Regions from separate parts of the Nocardioides luti genome, predicted to be linked through region 2. Evidence: riboswitches for the same ligand, from Rfam matches in the RefSeq annotation. Region 2 holds a riboswitch; the other holds the start of a gene.
What was found. Region 2 has a riboswitch for cobalamin ahead of H5V45_RS20915 (magnesium chelatase subunit D family protein). Riboswitches for the same ligand answer to the same signal wherever they lie in the genome.

Region 1: linked by a shared signal. The riboswitch ahead of H5V45_RS20045 (ribonucleoside-diphosphate reductase subunit alpha) and the one ahead of H5V45_RS20915 (magnesium chelatase subunit D family protein) in region 2 are both predicted to bind cobalamin.

What each region holds. Positions count from the first base shown of each region.
Region 1 is NZ_JACKXE010000002.1:216,771-227,977, forward strand. Features, by position in the region: gene gcvT (glycine cleavage system aminomethyltransferase GcvT) at 1-379, opposite strand, end outside; gene H5V45_RS20020 (leucyl aminopeptidase) at 436-1,932, shown strand; gene H5V45_RS20025 (hypothetical protein) at 1,961-2,329, opposite strand; gene lpdA (dihydrolipoyl dehydrogenase) at 2,460-3,839, shown strand; gene sucB (2-oxoglutarate dehydrogenase, E2 component, dihydrolipoamide succinyltransferase) at 3,890-5,710, shown strand; gene H5V45_RS20040 (ribonucleotide-diphosphate reductase subunit beta) at 5,851-6,882, opposite strand; gene H5V45_RS20045 (ribonucleoside-diphosphate reductase subunit alpha) at 6,879-9,248, opposite strand; cobalamin riboswitch at 9,380-9,621, opposite strand; gene H5V45_RS20050 (TIGR01777 family oxidoreductase) at 9,694-10,584, shown strand; gene H5V45_RS20055 (PAS domain-containing hybrid sensor histidine kinase/response regulator) at 10,592-11,207, opposite strand, start outside.
Region 2 is NZ_JACKXE010000002.1:394,766-405,972, forward strand. Features, by position in the region: gene H5V45_RS20900 (precorrin-2 C(20)-methyltransferase) at 1-1,556, shown strand, start outside; gene cobM (precorrin-4 C(11)-methyltransferase) at 1,520-2,272, opposite strand; gene cbiE (precorrin-6y C5,15-methyltransferase (decarboxylating) subunit CbiE) at 2,269-3,483, opposite strand; cobalamin riboswitch at 3,502-3,677, shown strand; gene H5V45_RS20915 (magnesium chelatase subunit D family protein) at 3,702-5,816, shown strand; gene cobO (cob(I)yrinic acid a,c-diamide adenosyltransferase) at 5,816-6,430, shown strand; gene cobBC (bifunctional hydrogenobyrinic acid a,c-diamide synthase/histidinol phosphate aminotransferase CobBC) at 6,435-8,846, shown strand; gene H5V45_RS20930 (CbtB domain-containing protein) at 9,020-9,238, shown strand; gene H5V45_RS20935 (CbtA family protein) at 9,343-10,113, shown strand; gene H5V45_RS20940 (adenosylcobinamide-GDP ribazoletransferase) at 10,144-10,887, shown strand; gene H5V45_RS20945 (cobalamin biosynthesis protein) at 10,884-11,207, shown strand, end outside.

The sequences.
Region 1 (11,207 bases), 180 kb from region 2:
CCTCGGCGGTGTTCGCGGCGTTCGGCACGAGCAGGACGTGCTCGTCGTCGTGGAAGTAGGCGATCAGGTCGTCGACGATGCCGCCGGTCGCGTCGTCGCAGCACAGGGTGTACTGCGCCTTGCCGGGCTGGATCTTGCCGAGGTCGTTGCTCAGCGTCGCGTTGACGTACGCCGCGGCGCCGGGGCCCGTGACCATCGCCTTGCCCAGGTGGCTGACGTCGAAGATGCCGACGGCCTCGCGGACGGCGGTGTGCTCCTTGACCACGCCGGAGGGGTACTCGAGGGGCATCGACCACCCGCCGAACTCGGCGAGCTTGGCGCCGAGCGCCACGTGCCGGTCGTGCAGGGGGGACGTCAGGAGCTCGGCGGAGTCGGACATGGCGCGAACCTACCGCAGCGACCGGTGCCGCTCGGACGGCTGGCTATCCTGCGCGGGTGACCTCGTACACCTTGCGCACCGCCAACCCCGCCAAGACCCGGGCCGACGCCGTCGTCGTCGGTCTCGTGACCACCGAGAAGGGCGTCGAGGTGGCACCCGGGGGCGAGGAGGTCGCCAAGGCCTACGGCCGGACCTGGCGTCCGCTGCTCGCCACCCTCGGCGCCACCGGCAAGGCGGGCGAGACCGTCAAGGTCCCCACCTCCGGCACGCTCTCCTCGCCGTTGCTGGTGCTCGTCGGGCTCGGCAAGCACGCCGACGCGGACGCCGTACGCCGGGGCGCCGGTGCGGCCGCGCGCGGCGCCACCAACGCGGCCTCCGTGGCCCTGGCGCTGCCGGCGGACACCCCGGCGCTGGTGCGCGCGGTGACCGAGGGCCACCTGCTGGGCGGCTACTCGTTCACGACGTACAAGAAGAAGCCCGCCCCCGAGGGCCCCGGCACCGTCGTGGTGCTGAGCCCCGTCGCCCGCAAGAAGGACGCCGTCGCGGCGTTCGAGGAGGCCCAGGTCGTGGCGGCCGCGGTCGCGACGACCCGCGACTGGGTCAACACGCCGCCCGGCGACCTCACCCCGCCGGTCTTCGCCGACGCCGTGGTCGCGGCCGGCAAGGAGCTCGGCAAGGGCCGCGGCGCCCCCAAGGTCTCGATCACCGTCCACGACGAGAAGGCGCTCGCCGACCTCGGCTGCGGCGGCCTGCTCGGCGTCGGCGCCGGGTCGTCGGCCCCGCCGCGCCTGGTCGAGCTGTCGTACTCCCCCAAGGGCGCCAAGCACCACCTCGCCCTCGTCGGCAAGGGCATCACCTTCGACAGCGGCGGCCTGTCCATCAAGCCTGCCCAGAGCATGACCACGATGAAGTCCGACATGGCGGGCGCCGCGGCCGTCGTGCAGGCGACCTTCGCGATCGCCGCGCTGGGCCTGCCCGTGCGGGTCAGTGCCTTCGCCCCGATGGCGGAGAACATGCTGTCCGGCGCGGCGACGCGCCCCGGCGACGTGCTGTCGATCTACGGCGGCACGACCGTCGAGATCACCAACACCGACGCCGAGGGCCGGCTGGTCCTCGCCGACGCCCTGGCCCGCGCCACCGAGCTCGGGCCCGACGTCATCCTCGACGTCGCGACCCTCACCGGCGCGATGGTCGTCGCGCTCGGCGAGAAGGTCGCCGGCGTGATGGGCAGCGACGGCATCGTCGAGCGGGTGCTCAGCGCGTCGGCCACGGCCGGCGAGCCGCACTGGCCGATGCCGATCCCCGAGGAGATGCACGAGCGCATCACCAGCAGCAAGATCGCCGACCTGATCCAGTCCGACTGGGTGCGGTGGGGCGGCGGCTCGTTCGCCGGCGCGTTCCTGCGCGAGTTCACCGGCGGGCTGCCGTGGGCGCACCTCGACATCGCCGGGCCGTCGTTCAACTCCGGCGGGGCCAGCGGGCACCTGACGCCGGGCGGCACCGGGTACGCCGTCGCGACGCTCGTCGACTACGCGCGCCAGCTCGCGGACTGATCCTCGACGGACCGGTCGGGGTGGGCGCTCAGCGCCCGCCCTGCAGCTTCTGGCGTCGGATGTAGTCGCGCATCCGCTGCGGGATGCCGACCACCGCGGCGTCGTACGACGGCACCTGGTGCTTGTTGCAGAACTTGTGCGCCCAGTCGACCGACGGGACGCGGCGGCGGGTCCACTCTCCGTCGTGCGCAACCAGCAGCAGCGTCACGTCGCTGACGGCCGTGCGCGGCTCCACGAACCCCTCGACACCGTGCCGCGCGGTCACGAACCCCTCGAGGTACTCCTCGTCGGCCCGGCTGGAGGCGCGCACCGTGGTCGAGCCCGTCCGGGCGGCATCACGAGCGGGACGGCGCATGCGGGGTCGCGAGCCCCGGCTGAAGCGGTCGAACAAACCCATGGCACCAGTGTGCCCTGTTGCTACTGACCAGTCGCCCCAGGCCGGTGTGGACACGGTTGCCAGAAGTGCAAAGATGGGGCGACCTCGCAGCCGGAGCACTCCGCGGCTGCACCTCTTGGGAAGGACCAGCGTGGCCGACGCCGACTTCGACGTACTCATCCTCGGTGCGGGTTCCGGCGGCTACGCCTGCGCCCTGCGCGCGGCCCAGCTGGGGCTGAAGGTCGGGCTCGTCGAGAAGGGCAACCTCGGCGGCACCTGCCTCCACGTCGGCTGCATCCCCACCAAGGCACTGCTGCACGCGGCCGAGGTCGCCGACTCCGCCCGCGAGTCCGGCCAGTTCGGCGTCAACGCGACCTTCGACGGCATCGACATGCCCGGCGTGAACGCCTACAAGGACGGTGTCGTCTCCCGGCTGTTCAAGGGCCTGACCGGGCTGATCAAGGGCCGTGGCATCACCGTGATCGAGGGCGAGGGCCGGCTGACCGGGCCGAAGCAGGTCACCGTCGACGGCCGGGCGTACACCGGCACCAGCGTCGTCCTCGCCTCCGGCTCCTACTCCAAGTCGCTGCCCGGCCTCGACATCGACGGCACGCGCGTCATCACCTCCGAGCACGCCCTGCGCCTCGAGACGGTCCCGTCCTCGGTGATCGTGCTCGGCGGCGGCGTGATCGGCTGCGAGTTCGCCAGCGTCTGGAAGAGCTTCGGCGCCGACGTCACGATCGTCGAGGCGCTCCCCCGTCTGGTGGCGGTCGAGGACGAGGCGTCGTCGAAGGCGCTCGAGCGCGCCTTCCGCAAGCGCAAGATCGACTTCCGGGTCGGCACGCCGTTCCAGAGCGTCAAGGTCACCGACGACGGCGTCGCCGTCACCGTCGAGGGAGGCGACGTGATCGAGGCCGAGCTGCTGCTCGTCGCCGTCGGTCGCGGCCCGTCGACCTCCGGCCTCGGCTACGAGGATCAGGGCGTGGCGATGGAGCGCGGCTTCGTGCTCGCCGACGAGCGCTGCCGCACCAACGTCGAGGGCGTCTTCGCCGTGGGCGACATCGTCCCCGGCCTCCAGCTCGCGCACCGCGGCTTCCAGCAGGGCATCTTCGTCGCCGAGGAGATCGCCGGGCTCGACCCGCGGCCCATCGACGAGGCCGGCATCCCGCGGGTCACCTACTCACACCCCGAGATCGCCTCGGTCGGGCTCGACACCGCGAAGGCCGAGGAGAAGTACGGCGCCGACGGCATCGAGACGGTCACCTACGACCTCGGCGGCAACGGCAAGAGCCAGATCCTCAAGACCCAGGGCTTCGTGAAGCTGATCCGGCAGAAGGACGGCCCCGTCGTGGGCGTCCACCTCGTCGGTGACCGGGTCGGGGAGCTGATCGGCGAGGCGCAGCTGATCTACAACTGGGACGCCCACGCCGAGGACGTCGCTCCTCTGGTGCACGCCCACCCCACCCAGAACGAAGCGCTCGGCGAGGCCCACCTGGCCCTCGCCGGCAAGGCCCTGCACGCCCACTCCTGACACCACGAACCCCCACCACGACCTGTACAGACGCGAGCGAAGGAACTCCATTGGCCACCGAAGTCAACCTGCCGGCACTCGGCGAGTCCGTCACCGAGGGCACCGTCACCCGCTGGCTCAAGCAGGTCGGTGACACCGTCGCCGTCGACGAGCCGCTGCTGGAGGTCTCGACCGACAAGGTCGACACCGAGATCCCCTCGCCGGTCGCGGGCACGCTGCTCGAGATCAAGGCGAACGAGGACGACACCGTCGAGGTGGGCGCCGTGCTGGCGGTCATCGGCGACGAGGGCGAGGGCGGTGGCTCCGGGGGTGACTCCGAGGACGCCGACGAGGCGCCCGCGGAGGAGCCCGCCGCCGAGGAGCCGGCCGAGGACGAGGCCGCCGAGGAGGAGGCCGAGGAGCCCGAGGCCGCGTCCGAGCCCGCCCCCGCCGGCGAGGAGGCCGAGAAGCCGGTCGCCGACACGAAGTCGTCGGGCGGCGAGGGCACGTCGGTGACCCTGCCCGCCCTGGGCGAGTCCGTCACCGAGGGCACCGTCACCCGCTGGCTCAAGCAGGTCGGCGACGACGTCGCCGTCGACGAGCCCCTGCTGGAGGTCTCGACCGACAAGGTCGACACCGAGATCCCCTCCCCCGTCGCCGGCACGCTCCTGGAGATCAAGGTCGAGGAGGACGAGACCGTCGAGGTCGGCGCCGAGCTCGCCGTGATCGGGTCCGGCGACGCCGCCCCGGCCCCGGCCGAGGAGAAGGAAGCCGAGCCCGAGCCCGAGCCGGAGCCCGAGCCCGAGCCGGAGCCCGAGCCCGAGTCGGAGCCGGAGCCCGCCAAGGAGGAGCCCGCCCAGGAGGAGCCGAAGCCGGCCGCCAAGGCGCCGGAGCCGGAGAAGGCCCCCGAGCCCGAGCCCGAGTCGCCCGCCGAGCCCACGTCGGGCCGCGGCGACGCGTCCGGCTACGTCACCCCGCTGGTGCGCAAGATGGCCGGCCAGCACGGCGTCGACCTGGCGTCCGTGACCGGCACCGGTGTCGGTGGCCGGATCCGCAAGCAGGACGTCCTCGACGCCGCCGCGAAGGCGAAGGAGGCCGCCGCCCCGGCTGCCGCCGCTCCCGCCGCTGCTGCGCCGGCCGCCTCGGCCGCCCCGGCCGCGGTGTCCACCTCGCCGTCCCCGCTGCGCGGCACGACCGAGAAGATGTCGCGCCTGCGCAAGATCATCGCCACCCGGATGGTCGAGTCGCTGCAGACCTCGGCCCAGCTCACCCAGGTGATGGAGGTCGACGTCACGAACATCGCGCGACTGCGCGAGAGCGTGAAGGCCGACTTCCTGGCCCGTGAGGGCGTGAAGCTGACGTACCTCCCGTTCTTCGCGAAGGCGGCGATCGACGCGCTCAAGGTGCACCCGAAGCTGAACGCCGCGATCGACACCGAGAAGGGCGAGGTGACCTACTACGACCGCGAGAACGTCGCGTTCGCGGTGGACACCGAGAAGGGGCTGCTCACGCCGGTCGTCAAGGAGGCGGGCGACCTCTCGATCGCCGGCCTGGCCAAGAAGATCGCCGACGTCGCCGAGCGCACCCGCACCAACAAGATCGGTCCGGACGAGCTGTCCGGCGGCACCTTCACGATTACGAACCTCGGCAGCTTCGGGGCGCTCTTCGACACCCCGATCATCAACAAGCCGCAGGTCGCGATCCTCGGGCCGGGCGCGGTCGTCAAGCGCCCCGTGGTCATCGACGACCCGAACCTCGGCGAGACGATCGCCGTGCGCCACATGGTCTACCTGGCCCTGTCCTACGACCACCAGCTGGTCGACGGCGCCGACGCCGGCCGCTTCCTCAAGGACGTCAAGCAGCGCCTGGAGTCCGGCCAGTTCGAGGTCTGACCCCGCCGAGTCGGCGCATCTGCCGACGCTGAGCACGCCGAGTCGGCGCATCTGCAGGAGCAGATGCGCCGACTCGTTGCTTTCCGTCTGCAGTAGCGCCGACTCGACCCCTCTGGATCTGCAGTTAGCGCCGACTCGGCTCAGAAGTCGTCGTCGAAGGAGACCTGGCCGCTCACGCCGACCTGGTACGCCGAGACCCGGCGCTCGAAGAAGTTCGAGAGCTCCTGGACGTCCTGCAGCTCCATGAACAGCAGCGGGTTGGCCGAGCCGTAGATCACCGGGAGGCCGAGCCGCTCCATCCGGCGGTCGGCGACGTACTCCAGGTAGAGCCGCATGTCGGCGGTCGAGAGGCCGGCGACGCCGCCGCCGAGGAGGTCCTCGGCGAACTGCGCCTCCGCGTCGACCGCCTCGGTGATCATCTCCCGCACCCGGGCGGCGAGCTCGTCGTCGAAGAGGTCCGGCTCCTCCTCGCGGACGGTGTCGACCACGTCGAAGGCGAAGGCCATGTGCATCGACTCGTCGCGGAAGACCCAGTTGGTGCCGGACGCGAGGCCGTTGAGCAGGCCGCGCGAGCGCAGGAAGTAGACGTAGGCGAAGGCGCCGTAGAAGAACAGGCCCTCGATGCAGGCCGCGAAGCAGATGAGGTTCAGCAGGAAGCTGCGCCGGTCCTCGCGGGTCTGCAGGCTGCGGACCTCGAACAGCTCGTCGATCCAGCGGAAGCAGAAGTCGGCCTTGTGCTTGATCGACGGGATGTTGTCGACCGCGGCGAAGGCCTCGTGCCGCTCCTGCTCGTCGGGGACGTAGGTGTCGAGCAGGGTCAGGTAGAACTGCACGTGGACGGCCTCCTCGAAGAGCTGGCGGGACAGGTAGAGCCGGCCCTCGGGCGAGTTCACGTGCTGGTAGAGGTTCAGCACCAGGTTGTTCGCGACGATCGTGTCGCCGGTCGCGAAGAACGCGACCAGCCGCGACACCAGGTGCCGCTCGGCGTCCGAGAGCTTCTTCAGGTCCTTGAGGTCGGTGTGCAGGTCGACCTCCTCGACCGTCCAGGTGTTCTTGATCGCGTCGCGGTAGCGCTCGTAGAAGTGCGGGTACTGCATCGGCCGCAGGGTGAGGTTCATCCCCGGGTCGAGCAGGTTGCGCGGGGTGGTGGGGGTGGCGTCGGTCGTGGTCACTGGCAGGCCTCGCAGGAGTCGGGGTTCTCGAGGGAGCAGGCGACGGCCTCGGCGGGGTCCGGCGCGGGGACCGCGGCGGCACCGATCGTCGTCTGCTGGATGCGCGTCGCGGGTCGCGAGCGCAGGTAGTACGTCGTCTTCAGCCCGGCCTTCCAGGCGTAGAGGTACATCGAGCTGAGCTTGCCGATGGTCGGGCTCAGCAGGAACAGGTTGAGCGACTGGCTCTGGTCGACGTAGGGCTGGCGCGCGGCCGCCATCTCGATGAGCGCCTTCTGCGGCAGCTCCCAGGCCGTGCGGAAGAGCTGGCGTACGTCGGCGGGGATCGCCTCGATGCCCTGCACCGAGCCCTCCTGCCGCTTCACCTGCTCGCGGACCTCGGCGGTCCACAGGCCGCGCTCGCGCAGCTCGCGGGCCAGCCAGGCGTTGACCTGGAGGAACTCCCCCGACAGCGTCTCGCGCTTGAACAGGTTCGACACCTGCGGCTCGATGCACTCGTAGCAGCCGACGATCGAGGCGATCGTCGCGGTCGGCGCGATCGCGACCAGCAGCGAGTTGCGCAGGCCGTGCTCGGCGACCCGGTCGCGCAGCGCCTGCCACCGGTCGGTCTGGGTGGGCGTCACCGACCACAGGTCCGGCTGGAGGTCCCCGCGGGCCGCCCGGGTGTCGGCGTACGCCGGGTGCGGGCCGTGCGCCTGCGCCAGCTCGCACGACCGCTCGAGCGCGGACAGGTAGATCTCCTCCTGGACCCGGGTCGACAGCTCGCGCGCCTCGTCGGAGTCGAACGGCAGGCGCAGCGCGAAGAACACGTCCTGCAGCCCCATCACGCCCAGCCCGACCGGGCGCCAGCGCGGGTTGGACGCCGCCGACTCCGGGCTCGGGTAGTAGTTGATGTCGATGACGCGGTCGAGGTAGGTCACCGCGGTGCGGACGGTCGCGCGGAGCTTGTCCCAGTCGAGGGCGTCGGCGAGCAGGTGCTGGGCGAGATTGACCGAGCCGAGGTTGCACACGGCGGTCTCGTCGTCGCTGGAGACCTCGACGATCTCGGTGCAGAGGTTCGACAGGTGCACGACGTTGCCGGGCACGGCAGTCTGGTTGCAGGTGCGGTTGCTGGCGTCCTTGAAGGTCATCCAGCCGTTCCCGGTCTGCGCCAGGGTCCGCATCATCTTCGCGTAGAGCTCGCGCGCCGGCAGCTGCCGCACGACGCGCCCCTCGGCCTCGGCGGCGAGGTAGGCCCGCTCGAAGTCGACGCCCCAGAGGTCGGGCAGCTCGGGCACCTGGTCCGGGTCGATCAGGCTCCACGTCTCGTCCGCCTCGACCCGCTGCATGAACAGGTCCGGCACCCAGTTCGCCAGGTTGAGGTTGTGGGTGCGGCGGGCGTCCTCGCCGGTGTTGTCGCGCAGCTCGAGGAACTCCTCGATGTCGGGGTGCCACGGCTCGAGGTAGACGCAGGCGGCGCCTTTGCGCCGCCCGCCCTGGTTCACCGCCGAGACCGAGGCGTCGAGCGTGCGCAGGAACGGCACGATCCCGTTGGAGTGGCCGTTGGTGCCCCGGATCAGGGCACCGCGCCCGCGCACCCGGGAGAACGCGATCCCGATGCCGCCGGCGAACTTCGACAGCGCCGCCACCTGGGCGTAGCGCGCGTAGATCGACTCCAGCCGGTCGACCGGGCTGTCGACGAGGTAGCACGACGACATCTGGGTGTGCCGGGTGCCGGAGTTGAAGAGCGTCGGCGAGCTGGGCAGGTAGGCCAGCGACGACATCAGGCGGTAGAAGTCGATCGCCTCGGCCGGGGTGGTGGCCAGGCCGCAGGCGACCCGGAGCAGCCAGTACTGCGGGGTCTCGACGACGAGCCGGGTCTCCGGGTGGCGCAGGAGGTAGCGGTCGTAGACCGTGCGGAGCCCGAAGTACTCGAAGCGCCGGTCGTTGTCGGGGTCGATCGCCTGGTCGAGCTTGCGGGCGTTGGCCTCGACGAAGGCCGCGGTGTCGTCGCCGACCAGCCCCTCGAGGTGCGCCAGCCGGACGGCCTGGCTGAAGGAGGCGACCTGCTGGCCCGCAACCTCCTTCTCGATGTAGCCGGCGAGCAGCCGGGCCGCGAGACGGGAGTACTCCGGCTCGGTGGCGGTGAGCTCCGCGGCCGTCTGGATCGACAGCCGGTCGAGCTCGGCGGTGGTGGCGCCGTCGTACAGCCCGGCGATGGTGCGGGTGGCCACGGTGAGCGGCTCGACGTACGCCAGGCCGGTCGCGCAGCGCTCGACGGCCCGGACGATCTTGTTCAGGTCGACGGGCTCGAGGTCGCCGTTCCTCTTCCGCACCCCCATCGGGCTGCGCGTCGTGGTCGGTGGTGCTGGGATGTTCGTCTGCGTCATTGCTGCTCTCTCCTCGCGAGCTGGCCGGAGGCCGGGAGCGCGAGGAGGGGTCGACGACGCGGACCCACCCGCCAGGGGTCGGGTCCGGGCAGCCGGCCGACCCACCCTCGAGGTCCGCGACCACCGCGCACGGTCGTGCGCGGGCGCTGGCAGGTCTTCGGACTCGTGGGCACGCCGCACGGTGCCTCCCGGCACCGCTCGACCCCTACCGGCCGTCGCTTCCCAGGACCCGTGGAGGCATCCCAGTGCTTGTGTGACGGCTGTCGTTCCCACTCACCGCTGCGGGGCAGTCCCGGACTCGCACCGGGTTCCCTCTTGCCCCGGGAGACTCGCCTCGCAGCGCACCTCCCGGACCAGCAGGAGCACCATATCTAGGGATTTCTCGATTCCCCGACACCACATCTGGTGTCGGCGTGTCGCTTCGGTCGTCTGCAAGGCTGGACCCATGCGCATCGTCATCGCCGGAGCCTCGGGCTTCCTCGGCACCGCCCTCAGCACCGAGCTCGTCCAGCGTGGCCACGCGGTCGTCGCCCTGGTCCGCCGCCCCACCTCGAGCCCCGACGAGTCGACGTGGGACCCGTACGCCGGCAGCCTCGACCAAGCGGTCGTCGACGCCGCCGACGTCGTCGTCAACCTGGCCGGCACGCCCACCGCCGGCAACCCGCACTCGGCGACCTGGGCCCGCGAGCTGCGGGAGAGCCGGGTCACGACGACCCGCGTGCTCGCCGAGGCGATCGCCCGCTCCCCCGAGCCGGCGGCGTTCCTCGCCGGCAACGGCATCAGCTGGTACGGCGACCACGGCGCCCAGGTGCTGACCGAGGCCTCGGACAGCCGCGGCCACGCCCTGCTCACCGAGGTCACCCGCGAGTGGGAGGCCGCGACCGCGGCGGCCAGTGAGGCCGGCGCCCGCGTCTGCATCCTGCGCACCTCGCCGGTCATGGACCGCCGCAGCGCCCCGCTCAAGCAGCTCCGCCTGGTCTTCAAGGCCGGCTTCGGCGCCCGCCTGGGCGACGGCCGGCAGCACATGGCGATGGTCTCGCTGCGCGACTGGGTCGGCGGCGTCGCGCACCTCGCCGAGCACGCCTCGGCCAGCGGTGCCTTCAACCTGTGCTGCCCGCGCACGCCCACCAACGCCGAGTTCACCCGGGCGCTCGCGGACGCCGTGCACCGCAAGGCGTTCGTCGCGGTGCCGAAGATCGGCCTGCGCATCGGCGCCGGCGAGATGGCCCCCGAGCTGCTCGGCTCGCTGAACGTCCGGCCGGCGGCGCTCGAGGCCGCGGGCTACGTCTTCCGCGACCCCGACGTGACCGCCGTGCTGCGCACCGGGCTGGCCTGAGCCGGGCTCAGGAGCCCGGCACCCAGCGGGCCAGGGTGCTCTCGAGCAGCGCGGGCACCACCGGCTTGGTCAGGAAGTCGTCCATGCCCGCCTCCTGGCAGCGGGCGCGCTCCTCGGCGGTCGCCGCGGCCGTCATGGCGATGATGGGGATGTGGTCGCCGTTGCGCATCGCCCGCACCGCGCGGGTCGCGTCGAAGCCGTCCATCACGGGCATCTGGCAGTCCATCAGGATCGCGTCGTAGCCGTCGGGGTCGTCGGCCAGCGCCGCGACGCCCGCGGCCCCGTTGTCGGCCAGCACCACGTCGTACCCGAGGCGGCGGAGCACGCCCTCGGCCACGAGCTGGTTGACCTCGTTGTCCTCGACGACGAGGACCCGGCCCCGCAGGTCGCCGGCGGGGGCGCTCACCGGCGCCGGGGCCACCAGGTGCTCGGCCCGGCGACCGCCCAGGGTCGCGAGCGCGTCGAGCAGGCGTGAGGGCAGCACGGGCTTGCTGAGGAAGGCGTCGAGGCCGGCATCGGCCAACCACTCCGCCCCCGGCTCGATCGCCGAGGACAGCAGCGCCAGCCGGGTGTCGCGGTGCCGCTCCTCGGCCCGGATGATCCGCGCGAGCTGCTCGCCGTCG
Region 2 (11,207 bases):
CTGGACACTTCTACGGCGTCGGGCTCGGCCCCGGCGACCCCGAGCTGATCACCGTCAAGGCCGCGCGGCTGGTCGCCTCCGCCGACGTCGTCGCCTACCACGCGGGCGTCGGCAAGCAGTCCAACGCGCGCCGCATCGCCGCCGACCTGATCCCGGCAGACGCGATCGAGGAGGAGCTGCGCTACCCAGTCACGACGGGCAGCACGGCCCACCCGGGGGGCTACGCCGGGGCGATCGCGGAGTTCTACGAGGAGTCGGCCGCCCGGCTCGCCACCCACCTCGAGGCCGGACGGACCGTCGTGCTGCTCGCCGAGGGGGATCCGCTGTTCTACGGGTCGTTCATGTACATGCATGACCGGCTCGCCGACCGCTTCCCTACCGAGATCGTGCCCGGGGTGCCCGCGTTCGCGGCCGCCACCGCCGCCGTCGCCTCACCCCTGGTCCGGCAGACCGATGTGCTCACGATTCTGCCGGGCACGCTGCCCGAGCCGGAGCTCGCGCGCCGCCTGGCCGACACCGACGGTGCGATCATCATGAAGCTCGGTCGCACGTTCCCGGCTGTGCGCTCGGCGCTGGAGCAGGCAGGCCGGCTCGAGCACGCGCTCTACGTCGAGCGGGCCTCGATGCCGGCAGAGCGCTGGCTGCCGGTGTCGGAGGTGGATCCTTCCTCGGTGCCTTACTTCTCGTTGATCGTGGTCACCGGTGACAGCCGCCATGCGGAGCCGACCGGTCGACGCGCAACGGTGCCGGCGACGGTCGCCGGCTCGACCGCCGGCGAGCTCCTCGTCGTCGGGCTCGGCCCGGGGCCGGACGCATGGATCACCCCGGAGGTAACCGAGGCGCTCGCGTCGGTGGACCACGTCGTGGGCTACGCGCCCTACGTCAACCGCGTCCCCCAGCGCGCAGGGCTGACCCGGCATGCCTCCGGCAACACCGTCGAGCTCGACCGCTCCCGGCTCGCTCTGGACCTGGCCCGTGCAGGGGAGAAGGTCGCGGTTGTCTCCGGCGGCGACGCCGGGGTCTTCGGGATGGCGGCGGCGGTGCTCGAGGCTGCCGAGGATCCGGCGTACGCCGACGTGGCCGTGCGCGTCCTGCCCGGGATGAGCGCCGTGCAGGCCGTCGCGGCGAGGGCTGGCGCCCCGATCGGCGGTGACTTCGCGGTGATGAGCCTCTCGGACCGACTCAAGCCGTGGTCGGTGATCGAGCGGCGGCTGCGCGCGGTGGCCGCGGCCGATCTGGTGCTGGCGATCTACAACCCCGCCTCGCGCTCGCGGACCAGCCAGGTCGTGGAGGCGCAGAAGGTGCTCCTCGAGCACCTGCCCACCGACACCGTGGTCGTGGTCGGCCGCGACGTCGGCCGGGGCGAGGAGTCGCTCGAGGTCACCACGTTGTCCGGTCTCGACGCCGCCTCGATCGACATGAAGTGCCTGCTGATCATCGGCTCGTCCGGCACCCGGCGGTCGGCGTCCGGGGCGGTGTGGACCTCGCGCTCGACCCCCACCGCCCCGGAGCCCTTCGCTCAGCCCAGCGACGAGCGATCACGTGCCGGGTCGTAGAGGAACGACTCCCCGCCACCGCTCGGGTCCAGCGCCCGCCCGACCAGGATCACCGCGGCCTGCCGGAGGCCCGCGTCCTCCACCTGGTCGGCGATGTCGGCGACGGTGCCACGCAGCACCTGCTCGTCGGGCTGGCTGGCGCGGTGGACAACGATCACCGGGCAGTCGGGGCCGTAGTCGCCCACGAGCTCGGCCATCGTCTCGCGCGTCCGGGTGATCGCGAGGTGCAGCGCAAGAGTGGCACGCGTGGCGGCGAAGCCGGCCAACGCCTCGCTCTCGGGCATCGCGGTGGAGCGGGCCTGGGCGCGGGTCAGGACGACGGACTGGGCCACCAGCGGGACGGTCAGCTCGCGACCGACGAGGGCAGCCGCGGCGGCGTACGCCGGGACGCCGGGCGTGACGTCCCACGGCACGCCGGCGGCCTCGAGTCGCCGAGTCTGCTCGGCGAGGGCGGAGTAGAGCGAGGGGTCACCCGAGACGAGGCGGACGACGTCGCGCCCGGTCGCGTGGGAGTCGACCAGCTCGCTGATGATCTGGTTAAGGTCGAGCGCTTGGGTGTCGACCAGCCGCGCCTCGGCGCGGCAATGGCCGAGCACCTCGGCGTCGAGGTAGGTGCCCGGATAGAGCACCACGTCGGCGGCACTCAGCATGGCGGCCGCGCGGAGGGTGATCAGGTCGGCGGCACCGGGGCCGGCGCCGACGAAGTGGATGGTCACGACTGCTCCTTGACGTAGGCCCACTGGATCACGGCCCGGGCCGGCGTCCAGCCGGTGAAGGTGCCGATCGGTTCGGCGTGCTCGACCGCGATGCGGGTCAGCTCGCCGCCGTGCTCGGAGTGCAGCCGCACCAGCAGCTGCTCGGTCTCCAGGGTGACGCCGTGCACCACAAGCCGGCCGCCTGGTCCTAGGGCAGCGAGGCACGTGTCGACGACACGGGCGCGGGTGGCACCGCCGCCGACGAAGACCGCGTCGGGCGCGGGCAGCCCGGTCAGGGCGTCGGGGGCACGGCCGTGCACGACCTCGAGATCGGGGACGCCCAGCGCGCCGGCGTTGCGGGCGATCCGCGCGGCCCGGTCGCTGTCGGACTCCACGCCGATCGCGCGGCACGACGGGTGCGCCCGCATCCACTCGATGCCGACCGACCCGGCGCCTGCGCCGACGTCCCAGAGCAGCTGGCCCGGGGCGGGCGCGAGGCGGGAGAGTGCCGACGCGCGGAGGTCGCGCTTGGTGAGCTGGCCGTCGTGCTCGTACGCCGAGTCGGGCAGACCGGGCGACCACGAGGCAAGACCCTGACCGACCACCTCGAGGGCGATCACGTTCAGGCGGGAGACCTCGCCCTCCCAGCCATCGGCCACGCCCTCGACGCGCGTCTCGTCCCCGCCCAGGTCGCCGAGCACGCTGATCCGGCTTGCGGGGTACCCGTGCTCGACCAGCAGACGCGCGACCACAGCGGGGGTGGTTTCGTCGGCGGAGAGCACGAGCACGCGTCGGCCTGGGGCGAGCGCGCGCAGCAGCAGCCGCGGGTCGCGTCCGACCAGGCTGACGACGTCGTGGTCCTCAGCGGCCCAGCACATCCGGGCGCGGGCCAGCGCCACCGAGGAGACGGCCGGCTCGACGTGCACCGCATCGGCGCCGAGCAGCTCGGCCAGCGTCGAGCCGATGCCGCTCACCAGAGGGTCACCGGAGGCGAGCGCGACGACGTCCAGGTCGGCGTACTTCGCCATCAGGCCGGGAAGACCGTCGCGCAGCGGGCTCGGCCAGGCTTCCCGCGCCTGCTCGGAGACGTCCGGCAGCAGGGCGAGGTGACGACGTCCGCCGAGCACCACCGCGGCGCCTTCCACCATCGTGCGCAGGCGATCCGGAACCCCGACCCACCCGTCGGCGCCGAGGCCGACGACGGTGATCCGCGGACGGCCGTTGGAGGTCATGGGGTCAGACGCTATCGTGACGCCCGACAGGCACGAGGTGCCCCGACGGCCACGAGACGAACAGGCCCGACGGGAGAATCTGGGAAGCCGGTGAGAGTCCGGCACAGGCCCGCTGCGGTGACCTGGACGACGTCGATCGCGAGACCGGCACCGATCCAGGAAGTCCGAAGACCGGCCTCGCGCCACTTTGTTCGCTGGCTGACGAGCGGGAGCCTCCCATGCCACTGCAGTTTCCCTTCAGCGCCGTCGTGGGATCCGACGACATGGCCCTGGCCCTGGTCCTCACCACGATCTCGCCCGGCGTCGGCGGAGTCCTGGTGCGCGGCGAGAAGGGCACCGCGAAGTCCACGATCGTGCGTGCACTGGCCGCCGTCCTGCCACCGATCGACGTGATCGCAGGCGACCGGTTCTCCACCGACCCACGCGACCCCACGCCGCTCTCACCGGACGGGCCGTTCGCGGCGGACGCCCCGACGGAGACGCGGCCGGTGCGGCTCGTCGAGCTGCCGGTCGGCGCCACCGAGGACCGCGTCCTCGGCTCCCTGCACCTCGAGCGCGCGCTGTCGGAGGGCAAGGCGGAGTACGAGCCTGGCCTCCTGGCCCGCGCCCACCGCGGGATCCTCTACGTCGACGAGGTCAACCTCCTCCAGGACCACCTCGTCGACCTGCTGCTCGACGCCGCCGCCATGGGCCGGTCGAACGTCGAGCGCGACGGTGTCTCGGTCGAGCACGCCGCCCGGTTCGTCCTCGTCGGCACGATGAACCCCGAGGAGGGCGAGCTCCGTCCGCAACTGCTCGACCGGTTCGGCCTCACCGTCGAGGTCGCCGCGCCGCGCGACCCGGCCTCCCGCGCCGAGGTCGTTCGCCGCCGGATGTCCTACGACACCGATCCGGAGTCCTTCACCCGCCAGTACGCCGAGTCGGAGCGCGCGCTCACCGACCGGATCCAGGCGGCCCAGAAGCTCGTCGCGGAGGTCGAGCTCCGCGACGACGTACTTCTCAAGATCGCCGAGGTCTGCGCCGCCTTCGAGGTCGACGGCATGCGCGCCGACATCGTCACGGCCCGGACCGCCGTCGCCCACGCCGCCTGGCACGGCCGCACCTCGGTCACCACCGCCGACGTCCGCGCCGCCGCCCGCCTCGCACTCCCCCACCGTCGCCGCCGCAACCCCTTCGACGCCCCCGGGCTCGACGAGGAGCTGCTCGACCAGGTGCTCGGCGACGACGACCCCGCGCCGGAGCCCCCCGAGCCGCAGGGCGGATCCGAGGGGGAAGGGACCGAGGGGGAAGGGCCCGCGGACGGCCGTCTGGACACCGACCAGGACGGTTCCGGGGATCGTGAACCCACGAGCGGGACGCAATCACCGTCGGACTCCTCCTCGAGCCCCTCCGATGGCGGCGAGAGCGCGCCGCCGTCGACGGCCGGCGAGGCCCCAGCAGACGCAGCCGCCGCTGGCGATGCTCCCGGCCGGCCGGACACCACCGTCGACGCGCGGACCCCCTATCGGCCCAAGCTCTTCACGGTCCAGGGCACCGGCGAGGGCGAGGCCGGTCGGCGCAGCCGCGCGATGACCGAGTCCGGACGTCGGATCGGGTCCCGACACAGCACGGGCGGGGCAGGCTCGATCCACGTCGCCGAGACCGTGCGCGCGGCCGCGCCCCACCAGCTCGCCCGCGGCCGAACGTCGGGCAGCCTGCTCTTCCGCCCTGACGACCTGCGCGTGGCGACCCGCGAGGGACAGGAGTCCAACCTGGTGCTCTTCTGCGTCGATGCCTCCGGGTCGATGGCCGCGCGTCGCCGCATGGAGCAGGTCAAGACCGCGATCCTCTCGCTGCTGCTGGACGCCTACCGGCGCCGCGACCAGGTCGGGCTCGTGACGTTCCGGGGCGACCGCGCCGAGCTGGTGCTGCCGCCCACCCGCTCCGTCGACATCGCCGCGACCCGACTCGAAGCACTCCCTGCGGGAGGGCGTACGCCGCTGGCCGAGGGCCTGCTCGAGGCCGCCCGTGTGCTGCGCGTCGAACGCGTCCGCGACCCGCGTCGACGCCCGCTGCTCGTCGTCGTCACCGACGGTCGCGCGACCTGGGGACCCGACGCCGTCGCACGGGCGCGGACAGCAGCAGCTCACCTCGCGGGGACCGGGGTGACGTCACTGGTCGTCGACTCCGAGACCGGCTCGTTCCGGCTCGGGCTCGCCCGGGACCTGGCCGGGGTACTACGCGCCGAGCACGTCCCGGTCGACGAGGTCAGCGCGACCGGGCTCACCACGCTCGTCCACGACCGCGTGCATCCTCGCACGACCGCCGACACCAGTACCGAAGGAGCAGCCTGATGCCCCAGGGCCAGCCACTCACCGTCCCGGACGACGGTCTCAGCACCCGCGAGCGCCGCGAGCAACCGCTGCTGATGGTGCACACCGGTGACGGCAAGGGGAAGTCGACTGCCGCCTTCGGGCTCGCGATCCGCGCCTGGAACCAGGGCTGGGACATCGGGGTCTTCCAGTTCGTGAAGTCCGCCAAGTGGCGCATCGGCGAGCAGACGGTGCTCGAGCGACTCGGCACACTGCACCAGGAGTCGGGCGAGGGCGGCCCCGTGGAGTGGCACAAGATGGGTGCCGGGTGGTCGTGGTCCCGGAAGGCTGGCGACGAGACCGACCACGCCGCCGAGGCAGCCGAGGGGTGGGCCGAGGTCAAGCGCCGGATCGCCGCGCAGACCCATGACCTGCTGATCCTCGACGAGTTCACCTACCCGATGGAGTGGGGGTGGGTCGACGTCGAAGACGTCGTCGACACCCTGAGCCAGCGGCCCGGGCGACAGTTCGTCGTGGTTACCGGCCGGCGTGCGCACCCCCGGCTCGTCGAGGTCTCCGACCTGGTCACCGAGATGACGAAGGTCAAGCACCAGATGGACCGCGGTCAGAAGGGCCAGCGAGGCATCGAGTGGTGACGCCGTGACCAGCCTTCCCCGGTTCGTCGTCGCAGCTCCGGCGACCGGCCAGGGAAAGACCACCGTCGCGACCGGTCTGATGGCCGCGCTGACCCGCGCGGGCCGTGTGGTCAGCGGCCACAAGGTTGGGCCGGACTACATCGATCCGGGATTTCACGCCCTGGCGAGCGGCCGCCCCGGCCGCAATCTCGATCCCCACCTGGTCGGCGAGGACAGGATCGTCCCGCTGCTGCTGCACGGCGCCGCGGGCGCCGACGTCGCCGTCGTCGAGGGCGTGATGGGCCTGTACGACGGCCGGGTGGGTGGTGAGGGCTTCTCCTCGACAGCGCACGTCGCCGCCCTCACCGGGTCGCCCGTCGTGCTGGTCGTCGACATCTCCCGATCCTCCCGTTCGATCGGGGCGGTGGTACACGGCATGGCGACCTTTGACCCGCGCGTCGAGGTCGCTGGTGTGATTCTCAACAAAGCCGGTTCGCCGCGCCACGCGCAGGAGGTTGCCAGCTCGATCGGACTGCCCGTCCTGGGCACGATCGGTCGCGACGACGCGTTCGCCGCGCCCTCGCGCCATCTCGGCCTCGTTCCCGCGGCAGAGCGCGAAGAGGCCACGCACACCCTCGACCGGCTGGCGGACCACGTTGCCCAGACGGTCGACTTGGATGCCGTGCTCCGGATCGCGCGCACCGCTGCCGACCTGTCCGCCGATCCGTGGGACCCGGTCGCCGAGGTGCACCCTCCTAGCGATGCTCGCCCCATCGTCGCGATGGCCGGCGGTCGCGCGTTCACCTTCCGCTACACCGAGACCGAGGAGCTGCTCCGCGCAGCCGGATGCGACGTCGTCAGCTTCGACCCGCTCACCGACAAGGCGCTGCCCGCCGGCACCAGCGGCCTCTACCTCGGCGGCGGATTCCCCGAGGTCCACGCCGTCGCGCTGGCCGCCAACACCGCGCTGCGCGAGGACCTGCGCGTCGCCGTCGCCGACGGCATCCCGACGGTCGCCGAGTGTGCCGGCTTGCTCTACCTCTGCAGCACCGTCGACGAGGCGCCGATGGTCGGTGCCCTGGTGGCCGAGGCACGGATGACCGCGCGGCTGACCCTGCGTTACCCCACCGCCACGGCAGCCACCGACTCACTCCTGACCCGGGCCTCCGAGCAGGTGAGCGGCCATGAGTTCCATCGCACCCACACCCGCCCCGAGGCCGGAGACACCCCTGCCTGGACGATCGACGGCGAGAGGGTCGGCTTCGCCACGCCGACCCTGCATGCGTCGTACCTGCACACCCACTGGGCCGGTCACCCCCACCTCGCCCAGCGCTTCGCCGACGCCGTCCACGCCGCCACCCCGCACATCCAGACGGCCTCCAGCACCAGCGTGGTGGGGCAGGCCCGCTCGGCACCGCTCGCGGACCCCCTGCGCCACCACGGCGACGCGGAGGCCGAGGAGGGGTTGCTCGACCTCGCCGTCAACGTCTATGGCGGGCCACGGCCGTCCTGGCTCGACGGCGCCCTGCGAGCCAGTCTCGACGAGATCGGGCGTTACCCGACCTCCGTGCGGGCCGAGCAGGCGATCGCCGCCCGCCATGGCCGCGACGCCACCGAGGTGCTGGCGACCGCCGGCGCCGCCGAGGCGTTCACGCTGCTCGCGCGGCTGCGCGCCTGGCGGGCGCCGGTGGTGGTGCACCCGCAGTTCACCGAGCCGCATGCAGCGCTCGAGCTGGCCGGCCACCACGTCGTCGAGGTTCGCTGCCGGGCGGAGGACGGGTTCACGCTGCGGGGCGAGGACATTCCCGAGCGGGCCGACCTCGTCGTGCTCGGCAACCCGACCAATCCAACCGGTGTGCTCCACCCTGCTGCGACGATACGTGGGCTGCTGCGGCCCGGACGGGTGGTCGTCGTCGACGAGGCATTCATGGACACCGTCCCCGGCGAGCCCGAGTCGCTGGCCGGTGGGGCGCACCTCGGTCTCGTCGTGCTGCGCAGCCTGACCAAGCACTGGGCGATCCCCGGGATCCGCGCCGGCTACCTGCTCGCCGACCCCGAGGTCGTGGCCGACCTGCGCCGTCACCAGGTCCCTTGGTCGGTCTCGACGACCGCGGCCGCCGCGATGGTGGCGTGCTCCTCTGACGTCGCCTCGGAGGAGTCGCGACGCCGTGCCGCCCAGCTTGTCGCCTGGAGGTGCGGGCTCGAGGAGGCCCTGCGTGCGCGAGGCATCCCGTTCGTGGAGTCGTCCGCCTCGTTCGTCCTCGCTGAGGTCGGCGCGGGTGTCCACGTGGCTTTGCGACGGCTCGGGGTCGCCGTACGCCGGGCCGACACGTTCCCCGGGCTCGGCCCCTCGTGGGTGCGGATCGCCGTACGACCCGAGCCGCAGACCCGGCAGCTCCTCGACGCGCTGGACGCCCTTGCGCCGCAGCGCAGCTGATGCCCTAGGGTGCTGCCTGCGGGCACGAGGAAGCCGGTGGGATTCCGGCACAGTCGCGCTACTGTGACACCTCCTCCAGACAGGTCCCCCGGGACCGGTCGGGCGGTGGTGGAGTCAGACCCGAGTGTCCGTCCACCCCATCAACAGGGACGCAAGCATCCCTAGGAGGACACATGTCTCACGCCATTTCCGCCGCCCCCACCACCGACGTCGCCGTCCCGGCGATCCCCGTCGCCGAGCTGGCGCCGTGGGCGCTGTTTGTCGGACTTTTCGCCACGCTCGTACTGTTCTTCGTCAGCGCCGACCAGGGGGCCGTCTCGCTCACCTCGGGCACGCTCCTCCACGAGTTCGTGCACGACGGTCGCCACCTGCTCGCCTTCCCCTGCCACTGAGAGCGGCCGTCCTCCACGGACAGACCGCTTCTCGCTGTAGCAGCTTCCCCGGGAGAACGGGCCGTCTCGACGTGCCCGGACCCGGGCCTCTGAACGGAACCTCGATGACCGCACGGGCCCTGCTCGTCCGTGGTCTGATCGCCGGTCTGCTCGCCGGCGTCGCCACGTTCCTCGTCGCCCACCAGGTCGGCGAACCGCCGGTGGAGACCGCCATCTCGCTGGAGGAGTCCTCCGCCCACCACTCCGGGGCCACCGCTGGAGCCCACTCGCACGACTCCGAGGAGGCCGTCGTGTCCCGCGAGACCCAGAGGACGTGGGGGTTGCTGACCGGGACCCTCACCGTGGGCACCGCGCTTGGCGGCCTCGTGGCCCTGGGATCCGCGCTCGTCGCCGGCAGGGTCGGGCGCCTGCGCCCGACCGCGGCCACCGCCGTCGTGGCCCTCACGGGCTTCACGACAGTGGCCTTCGTGCCCTTCCTGAAGTACCCCGCCAACCCACCGGGCGTAGGCACGGCCGAGACGATCGGCGCCCGGACCGAGCAGTACTTCGGGTTCCTGCTCGTCTCGCTGGTCACGGGGATCCTCGCCCTGGTGCTGGCCGGACAGGTGTGGCCCCGGTTCGGCACGTGGGGTGCGGTCGTCATGGGCGTCGCCGCGTACGTCGTCGTCACGTCAGTCGCGGCCACGCTGATGCCGGGGCCCGACGCGGTGGGCTCCTTCCCGGCCGACACCCTCTGGGCCTTCCGCCGCGGGTCGCTGCTCACCCTCGTCACGTTGTGGGCGGGCATCGGCGTCGTGCTGTCCGGGCTCGTCGGCCGCCTCGAGAAGCACGAGACAGCGAAGTCGCAGCGCCGCGCCCTCGCCGCTTCCCTGTGAGGACGCGTGCCTGACTCCTGGCGCCTCGCGGTGGGCACCCTGACCGTCCTGAGGGGCCCGGCTCCCCGCTGCGTGGACCGCCGTACCGCAGGGGCGGCGATGCTGATCGCCCCCCTGGCCGTGCTCCCGCTCGGTGCGGGCGTCGCGCTGGTGCTGCTGGCCGGCCGCGCGGCGCACCTGCCTCCGCTCGTGACCGGCATGCTCGCGGTCGCAGTGCTCGTGCTGGGCACGCGCGCCTTCCATGTCGACGGGCTGTCCGACACCGTCGACGGGCTGACCGCCTCCTACGACCGGGAGCGGTCGCTGGCCGCCATGCGCACCGGGACGTCGGGGCCGGCCGGCGGCGCGGCGGTCCTGCTGGTGCTCGGGCTGCAAGCGACGTCGATGGCCTGGTTGGCGGGCCAAGCACGCGGCGCCGTGCTCGTCGGCACCCTCGTGTGCGTGTCGCGCTGCGCGCTGGCGCTCACCTGCCTCCGCGGCGTGCCGGCCGCTCGCGACGACGGACTCGGGGCGGTCTTCACGGAGTCGGTCCCCCGCCTCGCCGCAGCGACCTCCATGCTCCTCTCCTTCGTAGCCGTCGGTCTGGTCACCGGGTGGGCCGGGCTGCCGTGGTGGCGCGGGGTCATCGCCGTCGCCCTGGGTCTCGTCGTCACCCTGCTGCTCGTACGCCGCGCCGTACGCCGCCTCGGTGGGGTGACGGGCGACGTCTTCGGGGCCGCGGTCGAGCTGTGCCTGGCGACCCTTCTCGTCGCTCTGGCCGGGGCCACTTCGTGAGCCGCGCCCTCGGGCTGGTCCTCGGGTTCGCCGCCGACCTGGTCTTCGCCGACCCCGGCCGGTGGCACCCGGTGGCGGGCTTCGGCCGGCTGGCCGCCGCTGCCGAGTCGCGGTGGTGGTCGCCGTCGCGCGGCCGTGGCGTGGGGTACGCCGGGAGCCTCGTCGGCGCGGTCACGCTGGCCGGGGCACTCCTCGAGCGGAGCACGCGCGCTCGTCCCGGGTCACACACCCTCGTGACCGCGGCTGCGACCTGGGTCGTGCTCGGAGGCTCCTCGCTGGACCGCGAGGCCCGGGGTGTCGCGACTCTTCTCGCGGCCGAT